4 regions of the Halomonas pelophila genome follow, and region 2 is predicted to be linked to each of the others. Evidence: riboswitches for the same ligand, from Rfam matches in the RefSeq annotation. Region 2 holds a riboswitch; each other region holds the start of a gene.

Region 1 (7,690 bases), on a different contig from region 2:
CGAGTGGGAGGCGCGCCTGAAAACGGTCGGCTTCACCCATGATGACATCTGGGACATCGGCGCCATTACCGCCTTCTTCGGGCTCTCCAATCGCCTGGTCACCCTGACCGGCACCCCGCCCAACGAGGAGTTCTACCTGATGGGGCGGGTGCCGCGGGAGAAGTGAGGCACGCTACTTACCGCGGAACTTCTGGTATCGCAGATCAAGGGCTTCTCTGTCGGGCCTTTGCTTTGCGTTTCGTGGAAGTGAGATTTGCTGGCCGTGGAGTTGCTTCACGCTTTCAAGCAAGGGACCGTCCTTTGTGGCCAGTAGCGCGTCATCGACATGGATTCTGTAATTTGGGTCGATGCCGACCAAGCCGGCATCGTAGGCTCGGTGGTGGAGGCCCGTCAGCAATACTCCGTTGCTGACCTCCGCGGTACTCGCCTGATGGCTGTCGGGGATGATGTGGGCAGCCTCCAGCAACTGAGGGACAGGTAACCCCGTCATGGCACAGCGGCTGGAATAGGCTTGCATGACGCGGGCACGAAATTCCGCCTGGTGTACTCGCGTTTTGACCTCTCGGATGAGGTGGCGTTTTTCCAGCCCATCGACTCGGTAGGCGGCCGTTGGCTCAGCGACATCACGTAACACGTCAGTATGGTCATGCATGCTGACGTGACATATTTCCTGTTGGGTGTCGACGCTATCGATAATGCACGGCCACAACGGGAAATAGCGTCCAGGCGCCACTCCTATGAGGTAAATGATGGGATCTTTTCTCTCGTAGCTGATCATCAGCTGACGATTAGCGGATTTCGTCAGACCGCCAGCCTCTAGCGAGTACCAGAACCCACCCTCATCGCTAGTCCCATCGGCATAGATGTTGGTGCGGCCCTGTTTGGGCACGACCGTCTTGATGCTCAAGATGCCGTCTGGCATCTGTTTGGGCTTAAAGATGCCGATGGCGCGACTGGCAAGGTAGATAGCGCCATCATCGAAGGGCAGCGGTTCGGCAATCGCATTCCAGGACACATCACCGGACGGTGCTTGAGATATGGCCTCCAACCTCTTGAATGCGGCTTGTCGAATACGGAGATCGATATTCAGCAAGGGGGCGTCCTGAGAAGCAGAGTTAGTATCTACAAATACTAATCAAGTCCTCGTGATTTAACACTCCTCCAATAGCTGCAGCACCGGCGTCAGCTGGCTCTCGTGCAGCAGCAGCAGGCTGTCGGCTTTCTCATTCTCGCGGGGCGCCACCACGGCGAATTCGCCCTCCTCGAGGTGGAACTCGTGGATCTCACGTTGCCCCTGCGGCGTCTGGCAGCGAATCGCGCGGTAGGCATCATCTTCGCTGTAGGTGAGACGGTGGTAGACCTTGAAGAAGGTGTAGAGGGTCAGGCCCTGGCGGAAGGCGGGCCAGCGCGCGGGGATGGTGCGGGTCTCCTCGTCGAGGGCCTGGCCTTCGGCCTCGGCGGCGGCGAGGGCCCGGGCCAGGGGCTTGGCGAGCAGCTCGGTGCCGTCGCAGGGCAGCGGCTGCCCACCCTCGAAGGCCCGGCGGTAGTCGTCGGCCACCCGGCGCAGCGCGGCCAAGGAGTCCAGCCGATGGTCGCTGTGGCAGAGCTCGGCGGGCTCGAAGCTGCCGTTCTGCCAGCCGTGGATGACGCGCAGCACCAGCCGACCCTCGTGCATCGGCGCCAGGATCAGCGCCTCGGTCGCCACGCGCAGATGCAGCAGGCGCTCGGTGGCGGCGTTGTCGAAGGCGCTGTAGGGATCGACGAAGATCCCGTGCAGGCGTCCGGGGGCGTGTTCCTTGGCTTCGGTGTAGGGCATCTCGGGGCTCCGGCACGGGTGGTCGTCACGCTGGGGCGACGTTATGATGCCCCTTGATCCTGTCTCTATCGGCCGTTACGGCGCGGGCTTGAGTCGCGATCCCACAATCCATTCACTGTCGCCAGGGGAGTCTCGCTGCCGCACACGTCGGCCGGGGCTGAGAGAGCGCATGGCGCTGACCCTGGAACCTGATCCGGTTCATACCGGCGGAGGAAGTGCGACATGCCTGTCCTGACGTCTGCCGTGCTCGGCGCGGCGCTGCTGTGCTTTGCATTCCTGGGCCTCAAGGCCCGCCGGGCCGATGGCCCCCTCGACGACTACGTCACCGCGCGCAACTCCCAGAGTGCCTCGACCCTGGGGCTTTCCTTCCTGGCCTCGGGGATGGGCGCCTGGATCCTCTTCGCGCCCCCCGAGATCGGCGCCTTCGTCGGCCCGCTGGCGCTGGCCGGCTATGCCGTGGGCTCGGCGCTGCCATTCATCGTGCTGGGGCTCTATGGCCCGGCGATCCGCCGCCACCTGCCGGAAGGGCGCAGCATCGGCGAGTTCGCCGAGGCCTGCTATGGCGCCGGGGTGCGGCGCTGGGTGTCGCTGGTCTCCGTGCTCTACATGGCCTGTTTCCTGGCCGCGGAGCTGACCGCCGTCGGGGCCATCACCGCGCTGCTCTCCGAGGTGCCACCGGCGCTGGTGGTGATCGGCGTGGCGATCTCCACGCTGCTCTACACCGCAGTGGGCGGGCTGCGGGCGAGCCTTGCCACCGACCGCTGGCAGGCCTGGCTGCTGATCGCCCTGCTGGCCCTGGTCGGCGGGGTGGCGCTTGCGCGCCTGCCCGAGATGCCGGTGGCGGCGGCCCTGCCGTCGATCCCGGCGGGCGATGCGCTCTCCGTGGCGCTGACCCTGGTGATCGCGGTGACGGCGGCGAACCTCTTTCATCAGGGCTACTGGCAGCGGGTCTGGGCGGCGCGGGACGACCGTGCCCTGGGCCGCGGCGCCTGGCTCGGCGGCGGCATCACCGTGCTGGTGGTGATGGTGATCGGCGGGCTCGGCATGCTGGCCGCCATGGCCGGCGTGGCGCTTGGCGAGCCGCCGATTCCTTTCTTCGCGCTGCTTTCCGAGGCGCCGGACTGGCTGGCGCTGCCGGCGCTGGTGCTGGCGGTCACCCTGGTGGCCTCCAGCGTCGATACCCTGCAGAACGGCATCGCCTCGCTGGTGGTGGCGGGGTCCGGTCGCCGCGGCCTCTCCATCGGCGCGGCGCGCCTGGCCACCGTGGCGCTGATGGTGCCGGTGGTGATCGTGGCGCTTCAGGGGCTCTCGGTGCTGCGCCTGTTCCTGATCGCCGACCTGCTCTGCGCGGCCATCGTGGTGCCGGTGCTGCTGGGCCTGTGGTCGCGGATGAGTGCCACCGCCGCGGTGGCCGGCGGCGTGGCGGGCATGCTCGGCGCCATCCTGCCGGGCTGGGTGGCCCAGGGCAGCCTCGCCGCCGGCGTGCTGGCGGCGAGCTTCCCCGGCAGCATTCCGACCCTGCCGCCATTCCTCGGCGCGCTGCTGCTCTCCAGCCTGGTCAGCCTGCTGATCGCCGGGCTTCGGCCGGCACGGCGGGCGCGTCCGGCCTGAGACGTTGCCACTTCGCGGGCGGGCGCCCACCCTGAGAGGGTCGATCCGCGTTGTCGAGGAACCGCCCCATGCCAGTCTGGTCACCGGTGCGCCTAGGGGGGCTCGTCCTGTTCGGGCTGCTGACGGGCTGTGCCGCCGGCCCCGATTGGCGTTCGGAGATGGCCTTCCGCGACCCGTTGAACGCCCGCTGCCTGGAGCGGCTGACCGCCTTCGATGCGGTAGTGGCCGACGCCGGGGTGAGCGATGCCGGGGCGGCGCGGGTGGCCGGCTTCCCCTACCTGCGCGTCGACCGGCTGCTCGCAAGCTTCGATGACGAGCTCGACACCCCCGCGGCCTTCGCCGACTGGGTGACCCGGATGCGTGAGCTGGACGGCGAGGCGCGCGTCATCGAGGCCGCCAACCTGCCGGCATCCGACCGGCACGCGCTGTCGCCTCCCTCCGGCGCGGCCGCGGCCGTCAACGCCTGCGCCACGCGCCTGATGGAGCGTGAGCTGCTGGCCGAGCAGGGCACGGGGCTTGCCCGCGAGCGGCTGCGGGCGGCGGTCGAGGCCCCTGACCACTACCTGACCTGGCGCCGGGCGCTGGGGCTCTATCCCCTTTCCCGCCTTGGCCTGGCGGTCGGTTACAACCGCTGGAAGGCGGGCTATCTGGAGACCTTCGAGGCACCATTCGCGACGATGCCGGCCGAGGCGCCCCTGGTCCGCTATGCGCCGCCCGGCCGGCTCCGGGAGGCCGCCGTCGCCGCTCGGTGGCTGCGCGAGGCGCCGCGCAGCCCACTCGGCTTCGTCGAGCTGGATCGCGAGGCGCTGCTGCGCCTGGCAGCGCACCATGCCCCGGTGTTTCTCGTCGAGACCCGGGGGCACGACGACCGGTTCGGCGCGCCCTACTGGTTTGCCGGCCCAGAGGGCCCATTGCCGCTGGTGGACACCACCCGTCCCGTGGCCGACGTGCGATTGAGCCATACGCGCTTCGAGGGTGAGCTGCTGGCCCAGCTGGTCTACACCCTGTGGTTCCCGGCGCGAACGCGGCAGGGCGCGCTGGATCTGCTCGGCGGTCGCCTCGACGGCCTGGTGTGGCGCGTCACCCTCGATGAACGGGGACGACCGCTGATCCACGACAGCATCCATCCCTGTGGTTGCTACCACCTCTTTTTTCCCGTGCCGCCCCTCGAGCGTGTCGCGGTGGCCGCGGACGCGGACCTGCGCGAGGCGCCGCTGACGCCCACCGAGGCCCCCCGACTGGTGGCGGGGCAGCGGCTCGCGGTGCGCGTCGCCGCCGTCAGCCATTTCGTGGAGAACCTGGGGGTGGCGGAGCCCCGGGTCGACGTGGCTGAGGCGCGCCGCTACGCGCTCGAGGCGGTGTCCACACCGCCCGACCATGGTCGGCGCTCCCTGGCGCTGCCCGGTGGCGGACGACGCAGCCTCTATGGTCCCGAGGGTCTGGTGTCGCATACTGGGCGCCTCGAGCGATTCCTGCTGTGGCCATCGGGCATCCTGAGCCCCGGCGCCATGCGCCAGTGGGGGACCCATGCCACCGTTTTCGTGGGCCGACGCCATTTCGATGACCCCCGGCTGTTCGAGGCGGCCTTCGAACGGCCGGCCTCGTCCTTCGCCGCGACGAGCGACACTGCCGCACCCGACGACCACCCCCGGGGCGAATCCCCGACACTGCAAGAGGAAACCCGACCATGAGTGACACACCGGACGATCCCCGCCGCCGCCATTCCGCCCCGGTCGTGGATGGCGTCGGCAAGTCCGCCAGCCGCGCCATGCTCCGGGCGGTGGGCTTCACCGACGCCGACTTCGCCAAGCCCCAGGTGGGCATCGCCTCGACCTGGAGCAACCTCACCCCCTGCAACAGCCACATCGACGAGCTGGCACGACGGGCCAGCGACGGCGCCGATGCGGCCGGCGGCAAGGGGGTGATCTTCAACACCATCACCATCTCCGACGGCATCGCCAACGGCACCGAGGGCATGAAGTACTCGCTGGTGTCGCGGGAGGTGATCGCCGACTCCATCGAGACGGTGGCCGGCTGCGAGGGCTTCGACGGCCTGGTGGCCATCGGCGGCTGCGACAAGAACATGCCGGGCTGCCTGATGGGGCTGGCGCGGCTCGATCGCCCCAGCGTCTTCGTCTACGGCGGCACCATCCTGCCGGGCGAGGGCCACACCGACATCGTCTCGGTGTTCGAGGCCATGGGGGCCCACTCTCGGGGTGACATGGACCTGATCGAGGTGAAGCAGATCGAGGAGACGGCGATTCCCGGACCCGGCTCCTGCGGCGGCATGTACACCGCCAACACCATGGCCTCGGCCATCGAGGCGCTGGGCATGAGCCTGCCGGGCAGCTCGGCGCAGAACGCCGTCTCCCGTGACAAGCGCGACGACTGCCATGCCGCCGGCGAGGCGGTGCTCGAGCTGCTCGAGCGCGACATCAAGCCCTCGGACATCATGACGCGCCAGGCCTTCGAGAACGCCATCACCGTGGTGATCGCGCTGGGCGGCTCCACCAACGCCGTGCTGCACCTGATCGGCATGGCCAGCACCCTCGGCGTCGAGCTCTCCCTCGAGGACTTCACCGCCATCGGCAAGCGCGTGCCGGTGGTCGCCGACCTGCGCCCCAGCGGCCACTACATGATGAGCGAGCTGGTGGCGATCGGCGGCATCCAGCCGCTGATGAAGACCCTGCTCGAGGCCGGCCTGCTCCACGGCGACTGCCTGACGGTCACCGGCCGCACCCTCGCCGAGAACCTGGCCGAGGTGGCCCCCTACCCGGACGACCAGCAGATCATCGCCCCGCTGGACCGGCCCGTGAAGAGCGAGAGCCACCTGCGCATCCTCTTCGGCAACCTGGCCCCGGAAGGCTCAGTGGCCAAGATCACCGGCAAGGAGGGCACGCGCTTCTCGGGCAGTGCCCGGGTGTTCGGCTCCGAGGAAGAGGCCCAGGCGCGCATCAACGACGGCACCGTGGTGGTCGGCGACGTGGTGGTGATCCGCTACGAGGGGCCCAAGGGTGGCCCCGGCATGCGCGAGATGCTCACGCCCACCTCGGCGATCATGGGGCGCGGGCTCGGCAGCGATGTGGCGCTGATCACCGACGGGCGCTTCTCCGGCGGCAGTCACGGTTTCGTGGTCGGCCACGTCACGCCCGAGGCCTTCGATGGCGGCCCCCTGGCGCTGGTGGAAGACGGCGACCTGATCACCATCGATGCCGAGGCCGACACCATCGACGTCGCGCTCTCCGACGAGGAGCTGATGCGCCGCCGCGCCGCCTGGCGCCAGCCGGCCCCGCGCTATACCCGCGGAGTGCTGTCGAAGTACGCCCGCACGGTGAGCTCGGCCTCCACCGGCGCGGTCACCGACCTGCCGGAGTGACCTACCCCGGCCTCCGCTGCCTCCCCGCCCGCGGCCTGCGTCGTCTGGCCGCGGGGTCCCGCCAGGCATCGCGCGGCCCCGGCACCGCCGCGCAGTGCTCTCCTGTCGTCGGTTGACCTGCGGCATCGCCGGGCATCGCGCCCGGCGGCATCGACTATCCTTCGTCAAGGCAAGCTCGGGTCGGCCAGTGCCGCTGCCCGGCTGCGATGCCCGGCGACAAGGAGTCCACCATGCCTGAGCCCCCCCGGGAGGTGCCGTCTGAACCGGGCGTGTATTCCGAGACCGGCACCCTGCGCCAGGTGATCGTCTGCCGTCCGGGCCTGGCCCATCGGCGGCTGACCCCCTCCAACTGTGATGCGCTGCTCTTCGATGACGTCTTCTGGGTCAAGCAGGCCCAGAAGGATCATGACGTCTTCGCCGAGGTGATGCGGGGCAGGGGAGTGGAGGTGCTCGACGTCAACGCGCTGCTGGCCGAGACCCTCGATATCCACGAAGCCCGCGCCTGGGTGCTGGACCACCGCATCACCTGGAACCACATCGGGGTGGGCATGGTGTCGGACCTGCGCGCCTGGATGGATGAGCTGCCGAGCGGGACCCTGGCCGAGTTCCTGATCGGCGGCCTGGAGGTGGGAGATCTGCCCTTCGACCCGGTGGGGCTCTTCGGCAACCATCTCGGCCACTTCGGGTTCGTGCTGCCGCCCCTGCCCAACCTGCTGTTCACCCGCGACAGCAGCGCCTGGCTCCATGGTGGCGTCACCCTCAACCCGATGTTCTGTAGCGCCCGCAAGCCGGAAACCCTGCTGATGGCCGCCATCTATGCCTTTCATCCGGCCTTCGCGGGCCGAGTGAAGGTGCACTGGGGGGATCCCCTGGCGGACCACGGCCTC
Region 2 (7,690 bases):
TATCCCGTGGGTGGGCGGCCTGACCAGAACCAGCCCGGGACGTCAGGTAGGGCCAGCTCAGAGGCGCTGATCTAGCCCCATCTGCCAGAAGTCGATCTCGAGCCGGGTGGCGTCGCGGAACACCGCGGTGAGCTCGGCGAAGCGCGCCGGCGTCACCTCCGCCAGCCGGGCGTCGAGCCAGGCGCGCTCGTCCGCCATGGCCTGCTGGAAGGCCTCGCTCTCGTACATGGCGATCCAGGCGTCATAGGGGTTCGCCTCGCCGCGCACCGTGGTGGCGCGGCCATTGAGCCACTGGGCGATCTCGCCGTAGCCGACCAGGCAGGGGGCGAGGGCCACGTGCAGGTCGAGCAGGTCGCCGCGATGGCCGGTGTCCAGCACGTAGCGCGTGTAGGCAAGCGTAGCGCGGGCCTCCGGCAGGCGCGCCAGGTCCTGCTCGGAGATGCCCCAGCCGCGGCAGTAGTCCACGTGCAGCCCCAGCTCCACGTCGAGGATGGTCTTGAGGCCCTCGAAGGCGTGGCGCAGCTCGCTGAGGTCGCGGCTCTTGTAGGCGGCCAGGGCGTAGGCCCGGGCGAAGTGGATCAGGAACAGGTAGTCCTGCTGGAGGTAGTGGCGAAAGGCGCCTTCCTCGAGAGTGGCATCGCCGAGCCGGCGCACGAAGTCGTGCTCGATATAGGCGCCCCAGTCGTCCTGGCAGGCCGCGGTAAGGTCGTCGAATCGGTAGCCCATCGTGTCTCCGGTCAGGGGGCGATCCGGAAGCGGGGCGGGAGAGGGTGACCGGAGAAGGTGCCGCGAGGCAGGGGTCACCGCTTGATTCCTACGCCGGTACTAGCCGGATCAGGTTCCACGGGACCAGCGCTCGGTGTCTTCACACCCCGCGCCATCTCAGCCGGCTCTACCGGCACCCCGTCAAGCGAAGCGCTTACTCTAGCATCCTGTCGTCGTCTTGCCACCCTCTGCGGGGATTCCGGTGTCGTCCACTACCGGGGCTTTCGGCACCGGTTCTCCGGCGACAGGGCCGGACGGCGTGGTGCCGTGAATCACTGCACCGGCATCTTGCCGGGTAGCGCCGCGGCGCGTCATTCCGGCTCGGCGTCCAGCAGCTCGAACCACTCCGTGCGCTCGGGAAGGGTCAGCTCGCTGGCGGGCCGGCCGCTGGCATACCAGTCGCGGACGTTGCGCAGCTGCCATCGACGGCGTTCGCCGTCCAGCTCGATGCCCAGCCGAAAGGGCCCGTAGCGGGCGAGGGCGCGGCCCGCCAGCTGGGCGTCGCGCAGGGCGATGTTGGCCAGCAGCTCCAGGCGACTGCCACCCCGCACGGCGAGGTCCTCCAGGCGCAGGGTGTCGTCGTCGAACATCACGCGCACCTCGCCGCGCACCTCGCCAAGGGTCAGCCGGTCGCGCAGCCAGCCTCTCTCCCGGGCCGAGTCGACGAACAGGTTGACCAGCAGGCCGCTGTCGCGCATGGCCAGGTCGAGCCGGGCGTCGAGCGCCAGCGGTGCCACCCAGCGCATCTCTCCCTCGGGGACCTCGAGGCGCGCCCACCAGCCGCGGGTCAGGGCGCCGGCGGCGTTCTCCAGGCGCATGTCGCTCAGGCTCAGCGTGGAGCCTGCGACGTCGAAGCGCAGCGTCTCCAGGTCGCCCTCGGAGAGGCGAGCCTCCAGCGCCAGGGTGCCCTCCAGGACCTGCTCATCGAAGGCGAGGCGGGCGTCGGAGGCGGTGAGCGAGAGGCTGCCCTCGGCCGACAGGCCCTCGAGTCGCAGCTGGGTGGCCATCGTCGCCTGGCCCGACAGGAAGGCGATGCCGGCATCCTTGGGCAGGTAGTCATTGAAGGCGGCGAGGTCCGGTACCGCCACATCGGGCATGTCGATGCGCGTGCTGAGTGCCTCCAGGCCCTCGCTCGGGTCGAAGCTCCGCGCCCGGCTCTGGATCTCCAGCAGGCGGCCGTCGATCAGCGCGTCGCCTCCCTCCTGGCGGCGCAGGCCGAAGCGGGGCAGGGAGAGGTGCAGCTGCGCGCCGGGGTCGCTGGCCTCCAGCACCAGCGAGCCGTCGCCGAAGGCCTCGTAGTGCAGGAAGCGCACGGCAAGTCGGTCGGAGTTAACGCGAAGCTGGCTCTCGAGCATCACCTCGCCGCTTTCCAGGCCGAGGTCGAGGGACAGGCGTCCGCCCCCCTGGACGGCCAGGCCATGCTCGTCAGGCAGGAAGGCATTGAGGAAGCCGAGCCGGTCGAGCTGGCCATCCAACCGCAGGGTGCCGGCCAGAGGGCGGCGTGGCGCCTCCCGGCCGGGCCAGTCGAAGCCGCCCTCGAGGCTCGCCCTGGGCAGCACCAGCAGGGTATGAAGCGGTTCCCCGCTTCGCGACGAGGCGGTCAGTTCCAGCCGGCTGCCAGACAGGTCGATCCGCTGGCGGTCGGGGAGGATCTCGCGAAGCTCCAGGGTCACGTCCAGTTCGCCCTGGAACTCATGCTCCAGCAGGCGGCCGCTGATCGCCTCGCCTGCCAGGGTGATGCGGCCTCGGCCTCGGTTGCCTTCCAGCACGATGCGCCCGCGGCTGTCGGCCCATCCGGCCGCCAGCCTCAGCGGCGCGGCCTCCGGCAGGTAGGCGTTGAGCACCGCTACATCGGGAAGGCGTGCGCCGTCCCACTCCACCGTCAGGGAGCGGGAGCCCGGGAGGTCCGGTCCTGCACTCGCCGTGCCGGTGAGGGAGAGCCGCTCGGCCTGGAAGAGCCGACGGCCATCGGCGAGGCGGGTGAGGTCCACCTCATTGAAGACGAGCGTGACGTCGGCCTGTGGCTGGGGATCATCGGGGCGCAGGGCGAGGTGCGCCCGACCCTCGCCGCGCGCCTGGACACCGAGGAAGCGCGCCCCGAGCGCCTCGGAGCGCACCTCCAGCTGGCTGCCCTCCAGCGGCTGCCCATCACGGATGCGCAGGGTCCCGGCGAGCCGGCCGCCGCCTTCCAGGGCCAGTCCGCCGCCGAATCGCTCGGCGAGGAAGGGGGTGAGCATGCCGAGACGGGCCACCCGACCATGCAGTTCCACCTCCGCCGACCAGGGGGTGGCGCCGCCGAGCAGGGGGGCGTCATCCAGCGCTCGCCAGGCCAGCGGTGACTGGAACCGGGCCGTGGGCAGTCGCAGCTCGGTGGTCAGCGGCTGCGCCTCGCCCGGGGCGGCGGCGTCGAGGTCGAGTCGCGTGCCGGAGATATCCACCCTGCCGCGCTCGACGTCGAGCTCGGCAATCGGCAGGTGCAGGCCGAGTCGTCCCCTCACCGCCTGCTCGCCGAGGCGCAGGGCCAGGGCCTCGCCGGACAGGTCGAACCCTCCGCTCAGGTGCTCGCCGTCGTAGTTAAGCTCGCCCTGCAGTCGTGCCACGCCGCCTTCCAGGGTCAATGGCACCCCGGCCGGGAGGTAGCGGTCGAGGGCGGCAATGTCGCCCACCTCGGTGTCGTGCCAGCGCAGCCGGGCCCGGACATGACGCGCCTCGAGACCCTGGTCGGATGGCACCTGAAGGCGCAGGGCGGGCGCGGTGAGGTCGAGCCGGAAGCCGTCGCCGCGCAGCAGGGGCAAAGGCGAGTGGGGAGCGTCGACATCGACCATCTCGATGCCCTCGAGGTCGACAGCGAGGTGGGTGCGCTCCTGCATCTCGGCCACCACCGACCCGGCGCCCTCGATGCGGTAGCGCGCCCCCTTCTCCAGCCAATGGCTCTCGTCGAGACGCACGCTGAGCTGCGGGGAGTCGAGGCGCAGGCGGCTGCCTGGCCGTATCTCGCCATCCTCGATCATGACCTCGCCGCGCAGGTCGCCGCGGCCACCGATCTCCAGCCAGCCCAGCGAGGCGAGGTAGGGGTTGAAGACGGTGTAGGCATCGCTGCGCCCGGCCAGGGCGACGGTGCCCGAGACGGCGCGTCCCGCCTCGGCGCCGGTGGCTTCGGCCAACGTCAGCGGGGCGAGGGTCAGGTCGGCCTCCAGGGTGACGCCTTCCACCAGTGGTGTGTCGTCTTGCAGCACGGCGCCGTCTTTCAGGGTCAGCCGTACCTCCCTCGCGGCCAGCATGCCGGCGTTCCAGTGAAGGCCCGCCAGATGCAGGCTGCCGCTCCCCCGCAGGCGGTACCCATCCAGGATGACGTGGCGGATGCCCTCGGCATCGAGGCGGCGAAGACGGAACTCGCGCCCGAGCAGCGGGGCCAGGGAGACCTCCAGCGTGGCGGTCTCCGCCTCCAACTCGACATGGTGCTCGGCGGCCGTGCCGGCAAGCTGGAGCTGCGTCACCCGCAGGTGGCCGGGAAAGGCCGTCCAGGCCTGCTCCCAGCTCAGCGTGATGTTCGCCGTGCGGTCGAGCTGGCGGCGCCCCCAGTCGCTGTTGAGCAGGGTGTTGGCGGTGACGAAATAGAGAAGATAGAGCGCCGCCAGGAAGAGGGCGAGCCAGGCCAGTGTCCTGAGCGGCGTGGAGCGAATCATGGAAGGCGCTGGCGTGCTTGATGCATGGGATCACCTTCGCGTCGAATGGCAACGGCCGGAATCAGTAGAGCCGGAAGCGCTTCCAGTCGGGCCTGCCCTCGGCCTCCTCGGGGGTCTTGCGATAGCGCTTGTACTCCCACTGGTACTGGGCTGGATCCAGGGCGATGGTCGACTCCACGCAGGCGTTGACCCCGGTGGCCGAGACGACCTCGTCGGGATCGTAGACCCGCTCGTCGGCGGCCAGGAAGTGCAGGGCATAGCCCCGGCCGGGCAGGCGCAGGGCCACACCGGTGACCACCCGCGCCTCGGTGCGGGCGACCAGCTTGGGCAGCAGAGTGGCGGTGTAGGCGGGTCGGCCGAAGAAGGGCGCGAAGACGCCGCTGCCCCAGCTGGGCTCCTGGTCGGGCAGGATGCCCACGGCCTCGCAGCGCTTGAGCGCCTTGAGCAGGGCGGCCACGCCCCGAGGGTTGGTCGGCACCAGGCTGGCGCCACGCCGTTCCCGGCCCTGGCGGATGATCGGGTCCAGCGGGGCGAGCTTGGGGGGTTCGTACATGGCGGTGAAGGGAAAGTGGCCGGAGAGCCAGAAGTTCAGCACCTCCCAGTTGCCGAAGTGGGGGGCCAGCACGATGACGCCGCGGCCCTCGGCCCGGGCGCCGTCGAGCAGCTCCCGGCCGTGGACCTCGACGATCGACGCCTCGACCCGCTCGGGGTCGCCCATCCAGGCGAAGCCGAGCTCCAGCATGGTGGCGGTGGAGTGGGTCAGGCTCTGTCGGGCCAGTCGCCGGCGCTCGGCGTCGCTGCGGGAGGGGTAGGCCTCGGCCAGATTGACGCGGGTGACCCGGCGCTCGCGGGAGCTGAAACACCCGACCAGCGGGCCGATCCCCCGGGCCAGCCGCCATAGGGTCGTCAGGCGGCGATTCGCGAGGCCGCGCCACAGGGTGGCGATGGCGCGTGCCTGGCCGGCCGGCAGGCGAGAGTCACCGTCACTCATGGCTCACACCCACCAGGTGTCGACGTTGTCCGGCGCGCGCCGCTCGTTCAGCGCCTTGAGCCCCTTCACGCAGCGGATCACCAGCCACACGACGGCGGCCAGCCAGGTCAGGAAGCCGATCAGTACCAGGGTGAGCAGGCCGGAGATGCCGAAGTAGAGCAGGGCCAGCCAGAAGGTACGGATCTGATAGCGGTAGTGCTCGTCGAGCCACCCGGGCCCGTTGCCGCGGTAGACGTAGGCGATCACCACGCCCACCAGCGAGGTCAGCCCGCCGGTGACCATGCCCGCCAGGTGCAGCACGTAGACCACGATGGGAATGGTCGTGTCGGGGGCGCCGTCCTGTTCGGCGACGGCCCGGTCGTCATCTCGATGCAGGTTGTCGTTCATGGCTCGTCCCTGATGGTCGCTTGGCTGGCGCCAATGATACCGCTCGAGGTCAACAATGCCACCAGGCCGACCCTGTCAGCGGGGTGTCAGTGCCCCTCGGCAGGCTGGGGCTTCACGGGGCGGCTGATCTCGATGAGGTTGCCATCGGGGTCGCGCAGGTAGAGCGAGGCGAGCTCGCCGACGGCGCCCTGGCGCGGTACCGGGCCGAGCTCCACCTCCACGTCCAGCGCCTCCAGATGGCGCTGCACCTCGTCCAGCGGCAGCAGGCTGCGCACGCAGAGATCCAGGCTGCCGGGCGTCGGCGTGGCGGCCCGGGGCGTGATGTCGGTGGCGGTCCAGTGCAGGCGCAGGGCCATGTCGCCCAGCATCAGGTCGACGCGTTCACGGTCGCGGTAGCGGACCTCGAGCCCGAGGACGCGGGAGTAGAAGTCCACGGCGCGGGAAATGTCGGTCACGGTGATGACCAGGTGGTCCAGACCTGACAGCATGCATGTCTCCTCGGAATGATGGCCTGGCAAGAGAATACGATGATGCTGATCTGTCCGCTATGCGCGTCGGTCGATACCGCGCCCTTTCACCGCGATGCACGGCGTGACTACCAGCGCTGCGGGCGCTGTGCGCTGGTCTTCGTGCCGCCGGCGCAGCGCCTCGATGCCGCGGCGGAACGAGCGGTCTACGACCAGCACGAGAACTCCCCCGACGACCCGGGCTATCGGCGCTTTCTCACGCGGATGTACGACCCGCTGCGCGAGAGGCTCGCCCCGGGCGCGCGGGGGCTCGACTTCGGCGCGGGACCGGGACCGACCCTCTCGGTGATGTTCGAGGAGGCCGGCCATCCGATGGCCATCTATGATCCCTTCTACGCGCCGGATGCCTCGGTGCTCGAGGGTCGCTACGACTTCATCACCGCCACCGAGGTGGTGGAGCATCTCTTTTCCCCCGGCGAGGAGCTCGAGCGGCTGGTCGAGCGGCTCGAACCCGGCGGCTGGCTGGGGCTGATGACCAAGCGCGTCACGAGTCCCGAGGCCTTCGCCGGCTGGCACTACATCCTCGATCCCACCCACGTCTGCTTCTTCAGCGAGGCGACCTTTACCTGGTTCGCACGGCGCCACGATCTTGAGCTGCATTTTCCCGCCAGCGACGTGGTATTGCTGCAGCGGGGGTAACCGGGCTTCTTTCGATAACGTGTCGTTATCATAAGGAAAAAAGCCTTGAATCGGCCTCGATAAGGGGATTGGCGGCGCTCGGCGCCGAGCGTATATTCGTTCTTGCAAGTGCTTGCTGCGCGGCCGCGGCGGCGCCTTTCCCACACCGTTCGTTTCGAGATCCTTGCCCATGTCCCGGCAGCTGCTGCTCATGGCCCTGGCACCCTTGCTGGGGCTCTTCATTCTAGGGATCGGCAACGGTTTCCTGGCCACCGTGATCACCCTGCGCCTGGACGCTGCCGGCGAGTCGCCGGTGGTGATCGGCTGGGTCTCCTCCGCCTACTTTATCGGCCTGGCGCTGGGCGCCATGCTCAACGACCGGCTGCTGCTGCGCATCGGCCATATCCGCGCCTACGGCAGTTTCGCCTCGCTGGTGGCGGTCACCGTGCTGCTGCAGGGCCTGGTGTCCGAGCCCTGGGCCTGGTTCGCGCTGCGCCTGATCGGTGGCTGGGCCACGGTGGGGGTGTATCTGGTCATCGAGAGCTGGCTGCTGGCCTCCGGCGATGCCCGGGTACGTGGCCGCCTGCTGGCGCTCTACATGATCGCGCTCTACGCCGCCGGCGTGCTCGGTCAGCTGCTGCTGGGCGTCACCGAGGCCATGGGCGGACCGGCGTCGTTCATGGTGATCGGCCTGCTGGCCTCGCTCTCGGTGTTGC
Region 3 (7,690 bases), 140 kb from region 2:
TACGTGCTGGCAAGCCTCTCGACCCTGGCCGAACGCCACGACTTCCGGCTCGCCGAACGCCGCGTCGGCATCGTCGGCGTGGGCAACGTCGGCGGGCGGCTACTCGGGCGGCTCACCGCCATGGGCATCGACTGCCTGGCCTGCGACCCGCCCAGGGTTGAAGCAGAGAGCATCGAGGCGGAGGGCCTGACCGGCTTTTACGATCTCGACACCCTGATCGACGAGTGCGATGTGCTCTGCCTGCATACGCCGCTGGTGAGCGAAGGCCCTCATGTCACCCATCACCTGCTCGATGCCCAGCGTCTCGCGGCCCTGGCGCCGGGTACGCTGCTGCTCAATGCCGGGCGTGGCGACTGCGTGGATGGCCGGGCGCTGCGCCAGCGTCTGGCGGGGCAGGGCGACATCACGGCGGTGCTCGACGTCTGGGAACACGAGCCCGCCATCGATGCCGCCCTGGCCGATCTCGCCGAGATCGCCACGCCGCACATCGCCGGCTACAGCCTGGACGGCAAGCTGCGCGGCACCCATCACATCTACCGCGCCCTGGCCCATCATGTCGGCCTGCCGGCGCGCCTGACGATGGATGACCTGGCGCCCGCGCCGCCCGTGGCGCGCCTGGCCCTCGAGGCCGGCCTGTCGCCCGAGGAGGCGCTGCGCCTGTGTCTGCGCGCCGTCTATGACTCGCGGCGCGACCACGACAGCCTGCACCGCGAGGCGCGTCGCCAGGGCATGGCCAAGGGCTTCGATGGCTGCCGGGCGCGCTATCCGCTGCGCCGCGAGGTCGCCTCCCTCGAGGTCGCCCTGGGGGAGGGGGCTCGGGAACTACGGCCGTTGCTGGCGGGGGCGGGGTTTCGGATCGCCGCCGACTGAGGAGTGCGACGCGACGGTCTCGTCGCCACGGCCCAAAACGACAGCAGGCCCGCTAATCGGCGGGCCTGCTGCGTTTCGGGACGATCCTGTCAGGCGGGGTGCCGGGGCTTTCGATTGCGGCACCGGCCGACAGCGAAGGTTACTGGCGGTAGGCCGCCTCCTTCAGGGCGCGGATGCGATCATCCAGGGGCGGGTGACTGGCGAACATCCGCTCCATCAGCGAGCGCGTCTGGCCCTTGGTGATGGCCATGGCCCGCAGCGTATCCGGCATCTGGTCGGGCATCTCGGTCTCGGCCTTGAGCCGCGCCAGGGCATTGATCATGGCGCCGCTGCCGGCGAGCTGGGCGCCCGCGGTGTCGGCCCGGTACTCCCGGAAGCGCGAGAACCAGGCGACGATGGCCGAGGCGATCAGGCCGAAGACGATCTCGGCGACGATCACCACCGCGAAGTAGCCCATGAACCCGAGGCCGCCTTCACCGTCGCTGCGACTCTTCAGGAAGCCGTCGATCAGGTGGGCGACCACCCGGGCGAAGAACATCACGAAGGTGTTGAGCACCCCCTGCACCAGCGCCAGGGTCACCATGTCGCCGTTCGCGACGTGGCCGATCTCGTGGGCCAGCACCGCGCGCACCTCCTCGGGGCGCATGCGGTTGAGCAGGCCGGCCGAGACCGCCACCAGGGCATCGTCCTTGTTCCAGCCGGTGGCGAAGGCGTTGGACTGCTGGGCGGGGAAGATACCCACCTCCGGCATCTTGATGCCGGCCTCGCGGGCGAGTTCACCCACGGTGTCGAGCAGCCACTGCTCGGTGGAGTTGCTCGGCGATTCGATCACCACGGTGCCGGTCGAGCGCTTGGCCATCCACTTGGAGATGAATAGCGAGATCATCGAGCCGGCCATGCCGAAGACGAAGCAGAAGATCAGCAGGGCATTGAAGTTCATGCCCTGGGCGTTCAGGTAGCTCTCCACCCCCAGCAGGCGCAGGGTGATGCTGGCCACCAGGATCACCGCCAGGTTGGTGCCCAGGAACAGCAGGATTCTCATCATTGCCGGAACTCTCCAGTCGTCGTTACGAGGCGCCGCGGTAGCGGCGTAGACAAGCTTTTGCTTAGATACGGGCTGGCCCGCCGGGTTTCAAGCGGCGGGCAAGCATCGCCTCGGCTACTGGCGATAGCGCGACAGGAAACGCGCGAAGCGGTCCAGGGCATCCTCGAGCTGGTCGGCCCAGGGCAGGGTGACGATGCGCACGTGATCGGGCTCGGGCCAGTTGAAGGCCGTGCCCTGGACCAGCAGGATCTTCTCCTGCAGCAGCAGGTCGAGCACCAGCTGCTGGTCGTCCTGGATGTTGAAGACCTTCGGATCGAGCTTCGGGAAGGCGTAGAGCGCCCCCTTGGGCCGGGTGCAGCTGACCCCGGGAATGGCGTTGAGCTTCTCGACGGTGATATCGCGCTGGGCGAGCAGGCGCCCGCCGGGCAGGATCAGGTCGTTGATCGACTGATAGCCGCCCAGCGCCGTCTGGATGGCGTGCTGGGCCGGCACGTTGGCACACAGGCGCATCGAGGCCAGCATGGTCAGCCCCTGGATGAAGTCGGCGGCGCGCTGCTTGGCGATGTTCCCGGAGAGGATCATCCAGCCGCTGCGAAAGCCGGCGCAGCGATAGCTCTTGGAGAGCCCGTTCATGGTCACCACCAGCTGGTCATCGCCGGCCAGTGCCCCGGTGGAGACGTGCTCGACGCCGTCGTAGAGGATCTTGTCGTAGATCTCGTCGGAGAACACCACCAGGTCGTGCTCCCGGGCGATCTCCAGAAGCTCGCGCACCACCGCCGGCGGATAGACGGCGCCGGTGGGGTTGTTGGGGTTGATGATCACGATGGCCCGGGTGTGGGCGGTCACCTTGGCGCGGATGTCGTCCATGTCCGGCGCCCAGTCGGCCTGCTCGTCGCACCGGTAGTGCACGGCGTGGCCACCCGAGAGGTTGGCGGCGGCGGTCCACAGCGGGTAGTCGGGCGCCGGGATCAGCACCTCGTCACCGTCGTTGAGCAGCGACTGCAGCGCCATCACGATCAGCTCCGAGACGCCATTGCCGATGTAGATGTCCTCGATGCCGACGCCGGGGATCTCCTTGCGCTGACACTCCTGCATGATCGCCTTGCGCGCCGAGTAGAGCCCCTTGGAATCGCAGTAGCCCTGGGCGGTAGGCAGGTTGCGCATCACGTCCTGGAGGATCTCCTCCGGTGCCTCGAAGCCGAACGGCGCGGGGTTGCCGATGTTCAGCTTGAGGATGCGCTGGCCTTCTTCTTCCAGCCGCTTGGCGTGCTCGAGCACCGGACCGCGAATGTCGTAGCAGACGTTCTCGAGCTTGTGCGATTTCCTGATCGGGGGGGTATCCATGGGCGCTGAATCCAGTGATGTCCGTGTGCCGCCTCTGGTGGGCGGTCGTTGTTCGTCGGCGTCGCCTGCGATTATGCGGGTTCGGCGTCGTCGCCACCATCCTCGCGGGGCGCTTCCTCCGGTTCCGGCGCGACCGGGATGTCCGCCGGGGTCTCCAGGGTAAGGCGACCGAGCTTGCCGTCGCGCAGCTCGTGGAGCAGCACCTCCGCGCCCCGATGCAGGTCGACCTCGCCGCCGGTGCGCAGGCCGCCGCGCTTGGAGGCGATCTCGCTGAGGATGGCGTGGCCGTCGTAGCCTGACAGGGCTAGCAGGTCGACCCGCACGGGGCCGTCGGCATCCACCTGGTCGGCGTCGGGGTGCGCCGTGTACGCCGGCAGCGACTTGAGCTTGTAGCGTGCGCTGAGCGCCTCGGGATAACGCCGGGCCAGCTCGGCGGCGGCGACCACGGCCACGTCGACGTAGTCGATGGCGGTGTCGCGGATGGCGCCGCTGGCGGCCAGGCGGTGGGCGCTGGCCTGGTCCTCGATCTTCGGCCACAGCACCCCGGGGGTGTCGGTCAGCGCCACGCGGCCGCCGATGCGCACCTTCTGCTGGCGCTTGGTGACGGCGGGCTCGTTGCCGGTCTTGGCGATCGTGCGTCCGGCCAGGCCGTTGATCAGGGTCGACTTGCCGACGTTGGGAATGCCCATGACCATCACCCGCACGTCGCGGTCGGCGCGCACCTGGCCGGCCAGCTCGTGGCACAGCTTGGGGATGCGCTTGAGCTCGCGGGCCTGGGTGGTGGTCACCGCCAGGGCCCGGGTGTCGGCCTGGGCGTCGAAGAAGGCCGTCCACTCCCGGGTGCGCTCAGGGTCGGCCAGATCGGCCCGCGAGAGGATCTTGAGCACCGGCTTGTGGCGCGCCAGCTCGGCGAGCATGGGGTTAGCGCTGGAGTAGGGCAGACGGGCATCGAGCACCTCGATCACCACGTCGATCTCCGGCAGCGCCTCGAGGATCTGCCGGCGCGCCTTGTTCATGTGTCCCGGAAACCAGCCGAGCATCGAGCCTCTCCTGCATGAGCGTGAATAAAAACGGCCGTCATCATAGCAGATGGACGGCCGTCTCCGGGCAGGACAGTCGCGGGGCTCGCGGCTACTCGCCGGCGTGGAACTCGATCGCCACCGAGTTGATGCAGTAGCGAAGTCCGGTGGTCTCCCGCGGGCCGTCGGGGAAGACGTGGCCGAGGTGGGCATCGCAGCGTGCGCAGGTCACCTCGGTGCGCTGCATGCCGTGACTGGTGTCGGTCTGCTCCGCGACGCACTTCGGCGTGAAGGGGCGATCAAAGCTCGGCCAGCCGCAGCCGGCATTGAACTTGTGCTCGTTCTCGAACAGCGGCGCATTGCAGCAGACGCAGTGATAGATGCCGTGTTCATCACTCACGTGGTATTTCCCGCTGAAGGCCGGTTCCGTGCCCTTCTCGCGGGTGACGCGGTACTGCTCGGGCGTCAGCTGCTCACGCCATTCGGCGTCGCTCTTCTCGATCTTGCTGCGCATGGACTCTCTCCTCATTGCGTCGTTGAGCCGGCGGCGGGCTCGGCGTCTCGCCCTCATTCTGACATCTTGCCGGGTGGGGGTTTCCAGTGGCGGCCCCTGGCAGGTCACGCGGTATCAACGAGCGGCGAGAGGTGCTTGACAGCTTTCGGGGTCGTCGGTAATATTCGCCGCACCTCGACGAGCGAGCCAATGCGTCCCATTCGTCTAGTGGTCCAGGACACCGCCCTTTCACGGCGGTAACAGGGGTTCGAACCCCCTATGGGACGCCACTCGATTCGTTCAGGTACCGGAGTGCGGGAATAGCTCAGTGGTAGAGCATCGCCTTGCCAAGGCGAGGGTCGCGAGTTCGAATCTCGTTTCCCGCTCCATCTTCCTTTCGAGGAAGGTAGTAGTTTGAAGGTAAAATTGCGTCCCATTCGTCTAGTGGTCCAGGACACCGCCCTTTCACGGCGGTAACAGGGGTTCGAACCCCCTATGGGACGCCACCTTCAGCAGCCGGTAGCAACACAGTGCGAGAAGACCAAGCGGGAATAGCTCAGTGGTAGAGCATCGCCTTGCCAAGGCGAGGGTCGCGAGTTCGAATCTCGTTTCCCGCTCCATTCTTCCTTCGGGTTGATTGGATATGAGTAGGGCCTGCGAGGGTCGCGAGCTGGTACGCCAGCCCGGTAGAATCTCGTTTCCCGCTCCATGTGTCCCATTCGTCTAGTGGCCTAGGACACCGCCCTTTCACGGCGGTAACAGGGGTTCGAACCCCCTATGGGACGCCACTTCTCACAAGCACGCCCTCCAGATCAGCGGGAATAGCTCAGTGGTAGAGCATCGCCTTGCCAAGGCGAGGGTCGCGAGTTCGAATCTCGTTTCCCGCTCCAATCTTGTAAGAAACCCATATCGACAAGCCAAGGCTCGGGTCACGATCCGGAGTGCCGGCCCAGTCGAATCTCGTTTCCCGCTCCAATCTTCTATATGGTCAATATCGACACGCCAAGGCTCGGATCACGATCCGGAGTGCCGGCCCAGTCGAATCTCGTTTCCCGCTCCAGTTTCTAAAAGACCTCCAGTATCCCTCCGGTCAGGCCAAGGCTCACGTCACGAGCTGGAACGCCAGCCCGGCTGTTGCTGCTTGCCTGAATGCGCTATGGTGGCCCGAGACACGGGGTGCGGCAGTGGCCGCTGAGATGATACCCGTCGAACCTGATCCAGTTCACACTGGCGAAGGGATGTCGGCCGGCTCCAGCGCGGCGCCCTCCGCCGCGCAACAAGGAGTCCTCATGGCTGTTTCCTCCCTCCCGCTCGACCAGCAGGTCGTGCTCGTGACCGGCGGCGCTCGCGGTCTTGGCGCCCACCTGACCCGTGCCTTCCTCGACCAGGGCGCCCGCGTGGTGGTCAACTACTACCAGAGCCGCGAGGCCGCCGAGGCGCTGGTGAAGGAGGCGCCGCAGCGGGTCCTGGCCGTTCAGGCCGACGTGCGTGAGGCCGAGGCGGTCAAGGCGCTGTTCGAGCAGGCGCGTGGCCACTTTGGCACTCCGATCACCACCGTGATCAACAACGCCCTGCCCGAGTTCACCTTCAACGGCGACGCGCGTCCCGACGCCGATACGCTCGACTGGGCACGCCTCCAGCAGCAGCTCGAGGGCGTCAACCGCGGCGCGCTGAACACCATCCAGGCGGCGCTTGCCGGCATGCGCGAGCAGGGCGGCGGTCGCATCATCAATGTCGGCACCAACCTCTTCCAGAACCCCGTCGTGCCCTATCACGACTACACCGCCGGCAAGGCCGCACTGCTCTCGCTGACCCGCACCCTCTCCAACGACCTGGGGCCTGACAACATCACCGTGAACATGATCTCCGGCGGGCTGCTGCGCACCACCGATGCGTCCAGCGCGACCCCGGAGGCGGTCTTCGACCTGATCGCGCAGAACACCCCGCTGCGCCGGGTGACCACACCCGAGGAGTTCGCCGACGCGGCGCTGTTCTTCGCCTCGCCCTGGGCGAGGGCGGTCACCGGCCAGAACCTGATCGTCGACGGCGGACTGGTGAAAGGGTGATGAAACCGCGCAACCCCGACGAGAGCCTGCACCTCAACCTGTTCGTGATGGGCTGCGGCCACCATCGCGCGGCGTGGCGGCATCCCGACTCCTGCGCCGAGCGACTCGGCGACATCGCCTACTACGAGTCCCTGGCCCGCACCGCCGAGCGCGGCAAGCTGGATGCGGTGTTCTTCGCCGACGGCATGAGTGCCGGCAGTGTGGAGGACGGCTTCAACTGGCATCTCGAGCCGCTGACCGCGCTCTCCGCCATGAGCCGGGCCACCCGGCGGGTCGGGCTGATCAGCACGCTCTCGAGCACCTTCTACACCCCCTTCCACGCCGCCAGGCTGGTGGGCTCGCTGGATCACATCTCCGGCGGGCGCGTGGGCTGGAACGTGGTGACCTCGATGTTCGACAGCGAGGCGCGCAACCACGGCTACCCGGCCATGCCCCCGCATGCCGAGCGCTATGCGCGCGCCGAGGAGTTCGTGCAGACGGTGCTGGCGCTGTGGGACAGCTGGGCCGACGATGCCATCGAGCGCGGCCGCCAGGGTCGCTACGCCGACCCGGAGAAGGTGCGCCGGATCGACCACCACGGCGAGCACTTCCTGGTGGACGGGCCCCTGAACCTGCCGCGCCCGCCCCAGGGCCATCCGGTGCTGGTGCAGGCGGGCGCCTCCTCCCAGGGGCGCGACCTGGCGGCGCGCTACGCCGAGGCGATCTATGCAGTCGCCTACGACCTCCCGACCGCCCAGGGCTACTACCGGGACATCAAGTCGCGGGTGGAAGCGGCCGGACGCTCCGCGCCGGTGCCGATCCTGCCGGGGCTCGTCACCTACGTCGGCTCCACCATGGAGGAGGCCCGGGCCAA
Region 4 (7,690 bases), on a different contig from region 2:
ACGGTAGTGCTCATGACGTCTCCCTTACTCGTTTACTGGACTCGTGTGCCGGGGACCCGGTGGGGTTCGGGCAATACCCGAGCGCGCGGGTCGGCCTTGTGGATGAGGGTCATTCTACTGATGCCGGGCGCGTTGCGCATCCCCCGTGGGCTGGCTAGGATGGTCGTTTTTCCCCGTGGAGCGACCCCATGGCCATCCGCCATTTTCTCACCCTGCTTGACCTCAGTCCGGACGAGCTGCGCTACCTGATCCAGCGCGCCATCTCGATCAAGAACGGCCTGAAGACCCACGGGCCCACCTATACCCCGTTCGCCAATCGAACCCTGGCGATGATCTTCGAGAAATCCTCGACGCGCACCCGGGTCTCCTTCGAGACCGCCATGGCGCAGTTCGGCGGCCACGCGCTGTTCCTGTCGTCGCGCGACACCCAGCTCGGCCGCGGCGAGCCGATCGGCGACACCGCCCGCGTGCTCTCGGAGATGGTCGACGCGGTGATGATCCGCACCTTCTCCCACCAGGGGCTTGCAGACTTCGCCTCGGCAAGCGCGGTGCCGGTCATCAACGCCCTAACCGACGACTACCACCCCTGCCAGCTGCTCGCCGACGTGATGACCTGGACAGAGCTGCGCGGCAGCGTCAAGGATCGCACCGCCGTGTGGATCGGCGATGGCAACAACATGTGCCACTCCTGGATCAACGCCGCCCGCCAGTTCGACTTCCGGCTGCGCATCTGCTGTCCCGAGGGCTACGAGCCGCGCCAGGACATCCTCGATGCCGCCGGCGACCGGGTGAGCATCGTGCGCGACCCCAGGGAAGCCGTCGCCCAGGCCGACCTGATCACCACCGACGTCTGGGCCTCCATGGGCCAGGAAGAGGAGCAGGCCAAGCGCGAGGCGGACTTCGCCGGCCTGCAGGTCACCGAGGAGCTGCTCGATCGGGCCCGGGAAGACGCTCTCTTCCTGCATTGCCTGCCCGCCCACCGCGGCGAGGAGATCAGCGACACCCTGCTCGACGACCCGCGCGCCGTGGTCTGGCAGGAGGCGGGCAACCGCCTGCACGCCCAGAAGGCGCTGCTCGAGTTCCTGCTGCTGGGACGCGTGGAGAGCTGACGAAGGACGCGACGAGGGTCGTCTTATACCTTGGTATGACATCGACCTTCGTCGCATGTATAATGCGCCGCAGCAATCCCGCTCAGGAGATGCGGCAGCATGAATCATTCCCACCCCAGCCCCAGCGGCATGCAGCGCAGCCTGCGCCAGTGCCTCTCCCACATGGCCGCCATGCTCTATCGCCACGGCCATGTGCTCGAGACGGTCACCATCAGCCATCGCGGCCTCGATCGCCGGGCCCTGAAGACCCTGGATGCGGCCACCAGCGACTGGGCGCCCTGCCAGACGATCCTCGAGAACAGCCAGGCCGCCACCTGGAACGACCAGCAGCGCCTGGTACTCACCGGCCTCGGCCGCGAGCTGCTGTTCGACATGTTCGGCGAAGGGGCCGCCGACTGCGCCTGAGCCCGATGCCGGGCTAGCGTATCGAGACCAGCCTCGAGACCAGACCTGAAGACCAAGCCCTTAAGACCAGGCCCAGAAAAATGCCCGGGCGCGCACGTGATTGCGCGCCCGGGCATTTTTGGTTAGGTTGTGACGACTTGTCGGGGAGCCCCGGTACGCTCATGGAGACGTGCACGGGGGCTGAGATCGGTACGGCCGAACCCGTTGAACCTGATCAGGTTGATGCCTGCGGAGGGAACAAGCTGTCGTATCGTCTAGCAGCTAGCAGCCCCCTTTCGTCATCCAGCCTGTTCCTCCACGTCTTCTGCTGGATGGACAACGCCATGACACACCCCACCGAGAGTACCATCGCCGTGGCCGGCGCCGGCCTGCTGGGCCGCCTGGTCGCCTGGCAACTCCTTCGCGACGGCCATGCCGTCACCCTCTATGACGCCGGCGACCTGGAACAGCCCGCCGCGGCCGCCTGGACGGCGGCCGGCATGGTCGCGCCGCTGTGCGAGACGGCGGTCTCCGAGCGCAGCGTCTATGAGATGGGTCAGTTCGCCCTGGCCCAGTGGCCGCGCTGGCTTGAGGCGCTCGACGCTACCGCCCTGTGGCACCATCAGGGCAGCCTGATGGTGGCCCACGCCCAGGACATGGGGGAACTCACCCAGTTCCGCCGCGACCTCACCCACGTGCTCGGCGACGAGCCGGCCTGCCAGGCGCTGGACGACGCCGAGATCCACCGGCTGGAGCCCGACCTGGCGGCGGGCTTCCGCCAGGGCCTCTACCTGCCGGACGAGGCCCACCTGGACAACCGCGCCCTGCTCGAGCGGCTGCTGGCCGAGATCCGCCGCCTGGGCGGCACCTGCCACGCCCACTGCCCGGTGGACACCTTCCCCGGGGAGATCGAGACCCGCGACGGCCGGCGCGCCTTCGACCTGGTCGTCGACTGTCGCGGCACCGGCGCCCGCCAGCACCACGCCAGCCTGCGCGGCGTGCGCGGCGAGACGCTGCACGTGCAGACCGCGGAGATTCGGCTCTCGCGCCCGGTGCGCCTGATGCATCCGCGCTACCAGCTCTATGTGGTCCCCAAGCCCGACCAGCGCTTCGTCATCGGCGCCACCCAGATCGAGAGCGAGGACCGCTCTCCCGTCTCGCTGCAGTCCTCCCTGGAGCTGGGCAGCGCCCTCTACACCCTGTCGCCGGCCTTCGCCGAGGCACGCATCCTGGAACAGGGGGTCAACCTGCGCCCCGCCTTCCGGGACAACCTTCCCCATGTCACCCAGCGTGACGGCCTGATCACCGCCAACGGCCTGTTCCGCCACGGCTACCTGCTGGCACCGGCGGTGGCCTGCCACCTGCTGGCCACCATCCGCGGCCGGGGCGAGACGCCCTTCGCCGAGACCCTGACGGGACATCCCCCCCAGGAGAGCGCTGCATGAACGAGATCACCCTGAGCCTCAACGACGAGGCCACCCGCCTGCCGGCCGACACGGCGCTGGCGGACGCCCTGGACGCCTGGCACTACACGGAGCGTCGCGTCGCCGTGGCGATCAACGGCGAGTTCGTGCCCCGCTCGGCCTACCCCGAGCGGGTCCTTAGGGACCGCGATCGCATCGATATCGTGGCCCCGGTGGGAGGCGGCTGATGAACGTATCACACGACGACATCCTGACTCTCTACGGCGAGACCTTCTCCAGCCGCTTCCTGCTGGGCACGGCCCTCTACTCGTCGCCCGCGGTGATGCAGGAGTCCATTCAGGCCGCCGGCTGCGACATGGTGACCCTGGGGCTGCGCCGCCAGAATCCCGCCGAGGGCGACGGCGACGCCTTCTGGCAGATCCTGCGCGACAGCGGCTGCCGGCTGCTGCCCAACACCGCCGGCTGCCGCTCGGCCCGGGAGGCCATCACCCTGGCCCAGATGTCCCGGGAGATGTTCGACACGCCCTGGATCAAGGTCGAGGTGATCGGCGACGACTACAACCTGCAGCCGGACCCCTTCGGCCTGCTGGAGGCCTGCCGGACGCTGATCGACGACGGCTTCAAGGTGCTGCCCTACTGCACCGACGACCTGGTGCTCTGCCAGCGCCTGCGCGACGCGGGCTGCCAGGCGCTGATGCCCTGGGGCGCGCCCATCGGCACCGGCCGCGGCCTGATGAATCGCTACGCCCTGCAGACACTTCGCCAGCGCCTCGACGTGCCGCTGATCATCGACGCCGGCCTCGGCGCCCCCTCCCAGGCCGCCGAGGCCATGGAGATGGGCTTCGACGGGGTGCTGCTCAACACCGCCGTGGCCAAGGCCCACCGGCCGGCGCTGATGGCCGAGGCCTTCGCCGAGGCGATCGCTGCCGGGCGCAAGGCGTATCGCGCCGGACTGATGCAGCAGCGCCAGACCGCCAGCCCCAGCACGCCGACGGTGGGGCAGCCGTTCTGGCATAGCGGCGGCTGACGGGCAGCGCCGCAGCCACCGACGAACCGACCCGCGCAGCGGCCGAAAGGGATGACGCCGGGTCGGGGAAGTCTGCTATCGTCGGGTCGAATCGACAGCGACGACAGGAGGCACCCCGTGAGCAGCGAACGCGTTCCCCAGACCATGGCGGCCATGCTGCTGACCGGGCATGGCGACGTCGACCGCCTGGCCTATCGCATCGACGTGCCCGTGCCGGCCCCGGCCCGCGGCGAGGTGCTGGTGAAGGTCACGGCGACGGCCAAGAACAACACCGACCGCAAGGCCCGCGAGGGCCTCTACCCCACCAAGGACAAGGGCGAGGTGACCTCCTTCGCCATGGGCGGCTCGCCGACCCTGACCTTCCCGCGCATCCAGGGGGCCGACGTGGCCGGGCGCGTCGTCGCCGTGGGCGGGGGCGTGCCGGCCTCGCGCATCGGCGAGCGCGGCCTGCTCGACTTCAACCTCTACCCCGATGAGCGCCGCGATCTCAACCTGATGCCGGACTACTACGGCCACGGCGCCGACGGCGGCTTCGCCGAGTACATCGCCGTGCCGGCAGACCAGTTTCACCACGTGCCCAACCCCGAGCTCGCCGATGCCGAGCTCGCCGCGATGGGCATGTGCTCCTACCAGACCGCCTACCACATGATGACCTCGGCGCGCGTCGCCGCCGGCGAGCGGGTGCTGGTCACCGGCGCCAGCGGCGGCGTGGGCACGGCACTGATCCAGCTATGTCGGATCGTCGGCGCCATCCCCTACGCGGTGAGCCAGCCGAGCAAGGCCGACGCCCTGCGGGCACTCGGCGCCGAGGCGGTCATCGATCGCGGCGACCTACCGCGCTTCGTCGAGCGCGTCCTCGAGGCCACCGACGGCGCCCCCATCGATGCGGTGATGGATCTGGTGGGCGGCGAGATGACCGACCGCTTCATCGACACCATGATCGTCGACATGGCCAGGCGCAGCACCTATCCGCGACTCTCCATCGCCGGCGCCAGCGGCGGCAACGTGAGCGAGCTGATGTGGACGCGTATCTATCTCTATCAGGTCCAGATCTTCGGCGTCTCCCACGGCACCCGCGAGGAGGCCGAGCAGCTGGTGGCCTGGATACGCTCGGGTGAACTCCGACCGGTGCTGCACGCCGCCTTCCGGCTCTCCGAACTCCATGAGGCCGAGCGTTACTTCGTCAACCGCGGCAGCGGCTACCTGGGCAAGATCGTGATCGTGCCGGATGCCGAATGGACCGAACATGGCGCGCCTTTCGCGCTCGAGGAACCCGCATGAGCCAGCCCCTGACCCTGCAACTGATCGACACCCACGCCGGCGGCGACGTCAGCCGCATCGTCGTCGGCGGTATCACCCCGCTGCCCGGCGCCACCGTCCGCGACCAGATGCACTACCTGCGCGACGACGCCGACGGCCTGCGCCGCCTGCTGCTGGAGGAGCCCTACGGCATCCCCGAGATGTCGGTGGATCTGCTCGTCCCCCCCAGCGACCCGAGGGCCGTGGCGGGCTACATCATCATGGAGGTGATGGGCTACCCCATCTATTCCGGCTCCAACACCATCTGCACCGCCACGGCGGTACTGGAGAGCGGTCTGGTGGCCAAGCGGGAGGGACGCCAGCAGTTCACGCTCGAGTCGCCGGCGGGACTGGTGCAGATCGAGGCGCTGGTCGAGAACGGTGTGGTGGAGGCGATCACCTGCGCGGGGCTGCCGAGCTATATCGACACCTACCGCGCCAGCATCCACGTGCCCAGGCTCGGCGACGTGACTTACAGCGTGGCCTACAGCGGCGGCTTCTATGCCCTGGTGGACGCCACGGAGCTCGGCTTCTCGCTGGTGCGCGAGGAGGAGCGGGCGCTGGCCGACTGCGCCCACCGGATCGTCGAGGCGATCCAGGCCGAGCGCGGCTTCTCGCACTACACCCTGGGCGACGTGGGCCCCCTGCCCTTCCTGCACTTCATGGGGCCCGTCGAGCAGGTCGCCGACGGCTACTATCGCTCCCGTTCGACCACCTACGTGCATCCGGGCGTGATCTGTCGCAGCACCACCGGCACGGGCACCTCGGCGCGCCTGGCGCTGATGCACCATGAAGGGCGCATCCAGCCGGGCGATCGCCTGGAGACCATCTCGCTGCGCGAGACCGGCTTCATCGGCGAATTCATCAGCACCCACCAGGAGGGCCCCCTGACGGTGGTGGAGAACTCCATCACCGGCAAGAGCTACGTGCTCGCGCACTCCGACATCGTGGTCAACTGCACGGACCCACTGGTGGAGTGCGCCGGCCTGCACCATATCCTGACCACCGGCCGAACCGAGGCCGACTGAGCACCGCGCGCAACGACGCCGCGCCGCCTGTCGGTTTCGGACCGGCAGGTGGCACCCTCAGTAGGTGCGACGATAGCGCATGGCGGCCAGGACCCGCTCCCTGGCCATCGCCACGGCGGCCTCGCGGGGCAGCACCTGGCCCTGCTCGGCCCGGTGCAACACCGCCGCGACGTTGGTGCGGAGCTTCTCGGCGATGATCGCCAGGGCCTCGCCTTCGCGCCCGCCCCGGTACTCGACCGCCGAGCAGATCACCCCGCCGGCATTGACGATGAAGTCCGGCAGCACCACCACGCCGCGCTCGGCCAGCCGCCGCTCGGCGTCCTCGGTCAGCGGGATGTTGGCCCCTTCCAACACGACGCGGGCCCGCAGGCGCTCGACATTGCCCGCGTGGATGACGTCAGGCCGCGCCGCGGGGATCCAGATATCGCAGTCGACATCGATGATGGCGTCACGCGACCTCGCTTCTCCCTCCGAAAAGTCCGCCACCGACCGCCCCTGCCGCTTCCAGTCGATCAGCGCCGACACGTCGAGGCCCTCGTCACGGTGAATGCTGCCCGCCGAGTCCGAGACCGCCACGATCCGGCTGCCCCGCTCGACCAGATGGCGGGCGGCATGCATGCCGACCGCGCCGAATCCCTGCAGGGCGACGCGAGCCCCGGCGATCGGGACCGCCCCGAAGGGCTCGGCCGCCTCGAGGGCGACGGCCAGCCCGAAGCCGGTGGCGCCGATCTCGTCCAGGGGAATGCCGCCGATCTCCCGGGGCAGCCCCACGGCACGGCCGGTCGTGTCGTGCACCCAGGCCATGGCGATCTCGTCGGTGCCCATGTCCGGCCCCGGGATGTAATCCCGCACGTCCTTCAGGGCATGGGCGTAGGCCCGCACCAGCCGCTCCTTGTCGGCGATCGCCATCTTCGGGTCGGCAAAGATCACCGCCTTGGCCCCGCCATGCGGCAAGGAGGCCGCGGCATTCTTGAGCGTCATGGCACGCGCCAGTCGCGCACACTCCGCGAGGCTAACGTCGGGCGCCATGCGCGTCCCGCCGAGGGCCGGGCCGGCCGCCACGTTGTCGATCACCAGGATCGCCCGAAGTCCGGCCCCAGGGTCCTGCAGGTAGAGCACCTTCTCGGGCCCCAGCGCATCGGCAAGCTCGAAGGCATCGTCCATCAGCGTATCCCCCGTCGTGACGCCCCTGACGTCAAGCTAGCAGGGATCATCCGCGCCGGGAGGCCCGCGCGCCTCCCCGAGGGTCGCCTAGCGCCAGCGCCAATCGGGTTCGAAGGGGGTAATATCACAGAGCTCGCCGCTCCGCGTCATCTCGCGGCGCAGGGAGAAGCCTGCCAGGGCCTCGCCGGGATCGAGACTCGCCAGCTCATCGAAGGCGAGGCCCTGCCACTGCTCGCGACTCACCTTGACGCTGAA

The links. A riboswitch is a leader RNA that binds a small molecule or an ion and turns the genes downstream of it on or off. The one in region 2 is predicted to bind thiamine pyrophosphate.
Region 1: it holds a riboswitch for thiamine pyrophosphate, as region 2 does, so the genes downstream of both, ABE957_RS09995 (SLC5/6 family protein) here and tenA (thiaminase II) in region 2, are expected to answer to the same signal.
Region 3: it holds a riboswitch for thiamine pyrophosphate, as region 2 does, so the genes downstream of both, ABE957_RS04330 (3-oxoacyl-ACP reductase) here and tenA (thiaminase II) in region 2, are expected to answer to the same signal.
Region 4: it holds a riboswitch for thiamine pyrophosphate, as region 2 does, so the genes downstream of both, thiO (glycine oxidase ThiO) here and tenA (thiaminase II) in region 2, are expected to answer to the same signal.

Annotation. Positions count from the first base shown of each region.
Region 1 covers NZ_JBEGCI010000007.1:160,449-168,138, reverse strand. Annotated here, with positions in the region: gene ABE957_RS10010 (peroxidase-related enzyme) at 1-166, shown strand, start outside; gene ABE957_RS10005 (HNH endonuclease) at 173-1,093, opposite strand; gene ABE957_RS10000 (hypothetical protein) at 1,151-1,816, opposite strand; TPP riboswitch at 1,930-2,049, shown strand; gene ABE957_RS09995 (SLC5/6 family protein) at 2,039-3,427, shown strand; gene ABE957_RS09990 (hypothetical protein) at 3,496-5,118, shown strand; gene ilvD (dihydroxy-acid dehydratase) at 5,115-6,803, shown strand; gene ABE957_RS09980 (arginine deiminase) at 7,034-7,690, shown strand, end outside.
Region 2 covers NZ_JBEGCI010000003.1:42,183-49,872, forward strand. Annotated here, with positions in the region: gene tenA (thiaminase II) at 58-726, opposite strand; TPP riboswitch at 795-916, opposite strand; gene ABE957_RS03650 (hypothetical protein) at 1,077-4,451, opposite strand; gene ABE957_RS03655 (lysophospholipid acyltransferase family protein) at 4,513-5,442, opposite strand; gene ABE957_RS03660 (DUF4870 family protein) at 5,446-5,829, opposite strand; gene ABE957_RS03665 (VOC family protein) at 5,916-6,317, opposite strand; gene ABE957_RS03670 (class I SAM-dependent methyltransferase) at 6,357-6,995, shown strand; gene ABE957_RS03675 (MFS transporter) at 7,165-7,690, shown strand, end outside.
Region 3 covers NZ_JBEGCI010000003.1:182,316-190,005, forward strand. Annotated here, with positions in the region: gene pdxB (4-phosphoerythronate dehydrogenase PdxB) at 1-870, shown strand, start outside; gene htpX (protease HtpX) at 1,010-1,915, opposite strand; gene ABE957_RS04285 (pyridoxal phosphate-dependent aminotransferase) at 2,030-3,259, opposite strand; gene ylqF (ribosome biogenesis GTPase YlqF) at 3,331-4,299, opposite strand; gene msrB (peptide-methionine (R)-S-oxide reductase MsrB) at 4,391-4,792, opposite strand; tRNA gene ABE957_RS04300 (tRNA-Glu) at 4,986-5,061, shown strand; tRNA gene ABE957_RS04305 (tRNA-Gly) at 5,086-5,160, shown strand; tRNA gene ABE957_RS04310 (tRNA-Glu) at 5,202-5,277, shown strand; tRNA gene ABE957_RS04315 (tRNA-Gly) at 5,317-5,391, shown strand; tRNA gene ABE957_RS04320 (tRNA-Glu) at 5,484-5,559, shown strand; tRNA gene ABE957_RS04325 (tRNA-Gly) at 5,587-5,661, shown strand; TPP riboswitch at 5,934-6,027, shown strand; gene ABE957_RS04330 (3-oxoacyl-ACP reductase) at 6,061-6,837, shown strand; gene ABE957_RS04335 (LLM class flavin-dependent oxidoreductase) at 6,837-7,690, shown strand, end outside.
Region 4 covers NZ_JBEGCI010000010.1:76,961-84,650, reverse strand. Annotated here, with positions in the region: gene grxD (Grx4 family monothiol glutaredoxin) at 1-14, opposite strand, end outside; gene argF (ornithine carbamoyltransferase) at 189-1,109, shown strand; gene ABE957_RS12350 (hypothetical protein) at 1,209-1,514, shown strand; TPP riboswitch at 1,646-1,768, shown strand; gene thiO (glycine oxidase ThiO) at 1,838-2,938, shown strand; gene thiS (sulfur carrier protein ThiS) at 2,935-3,144, shown strand; gene ABE957_RS12335 (thiazole synthase) at 3,144-3,944, shown strand; gene ABE957_RS12330 (alcohol dehydrogenase catalytic domain-containing protein) at 4,089-5,225, shown strand; gene ABE957_RS12325 (proline racemase family protein) at 5,222-6,271, shown strand; gene ABE957_RS12320 (Glu/Leu/Phe/Val family dehydrogenase) at 6,329-7,435, opposite strand; gene ABE957_RS12315 (DUF4236 domain-containing protein) at 7,523-7,690, opposite strand, start outside.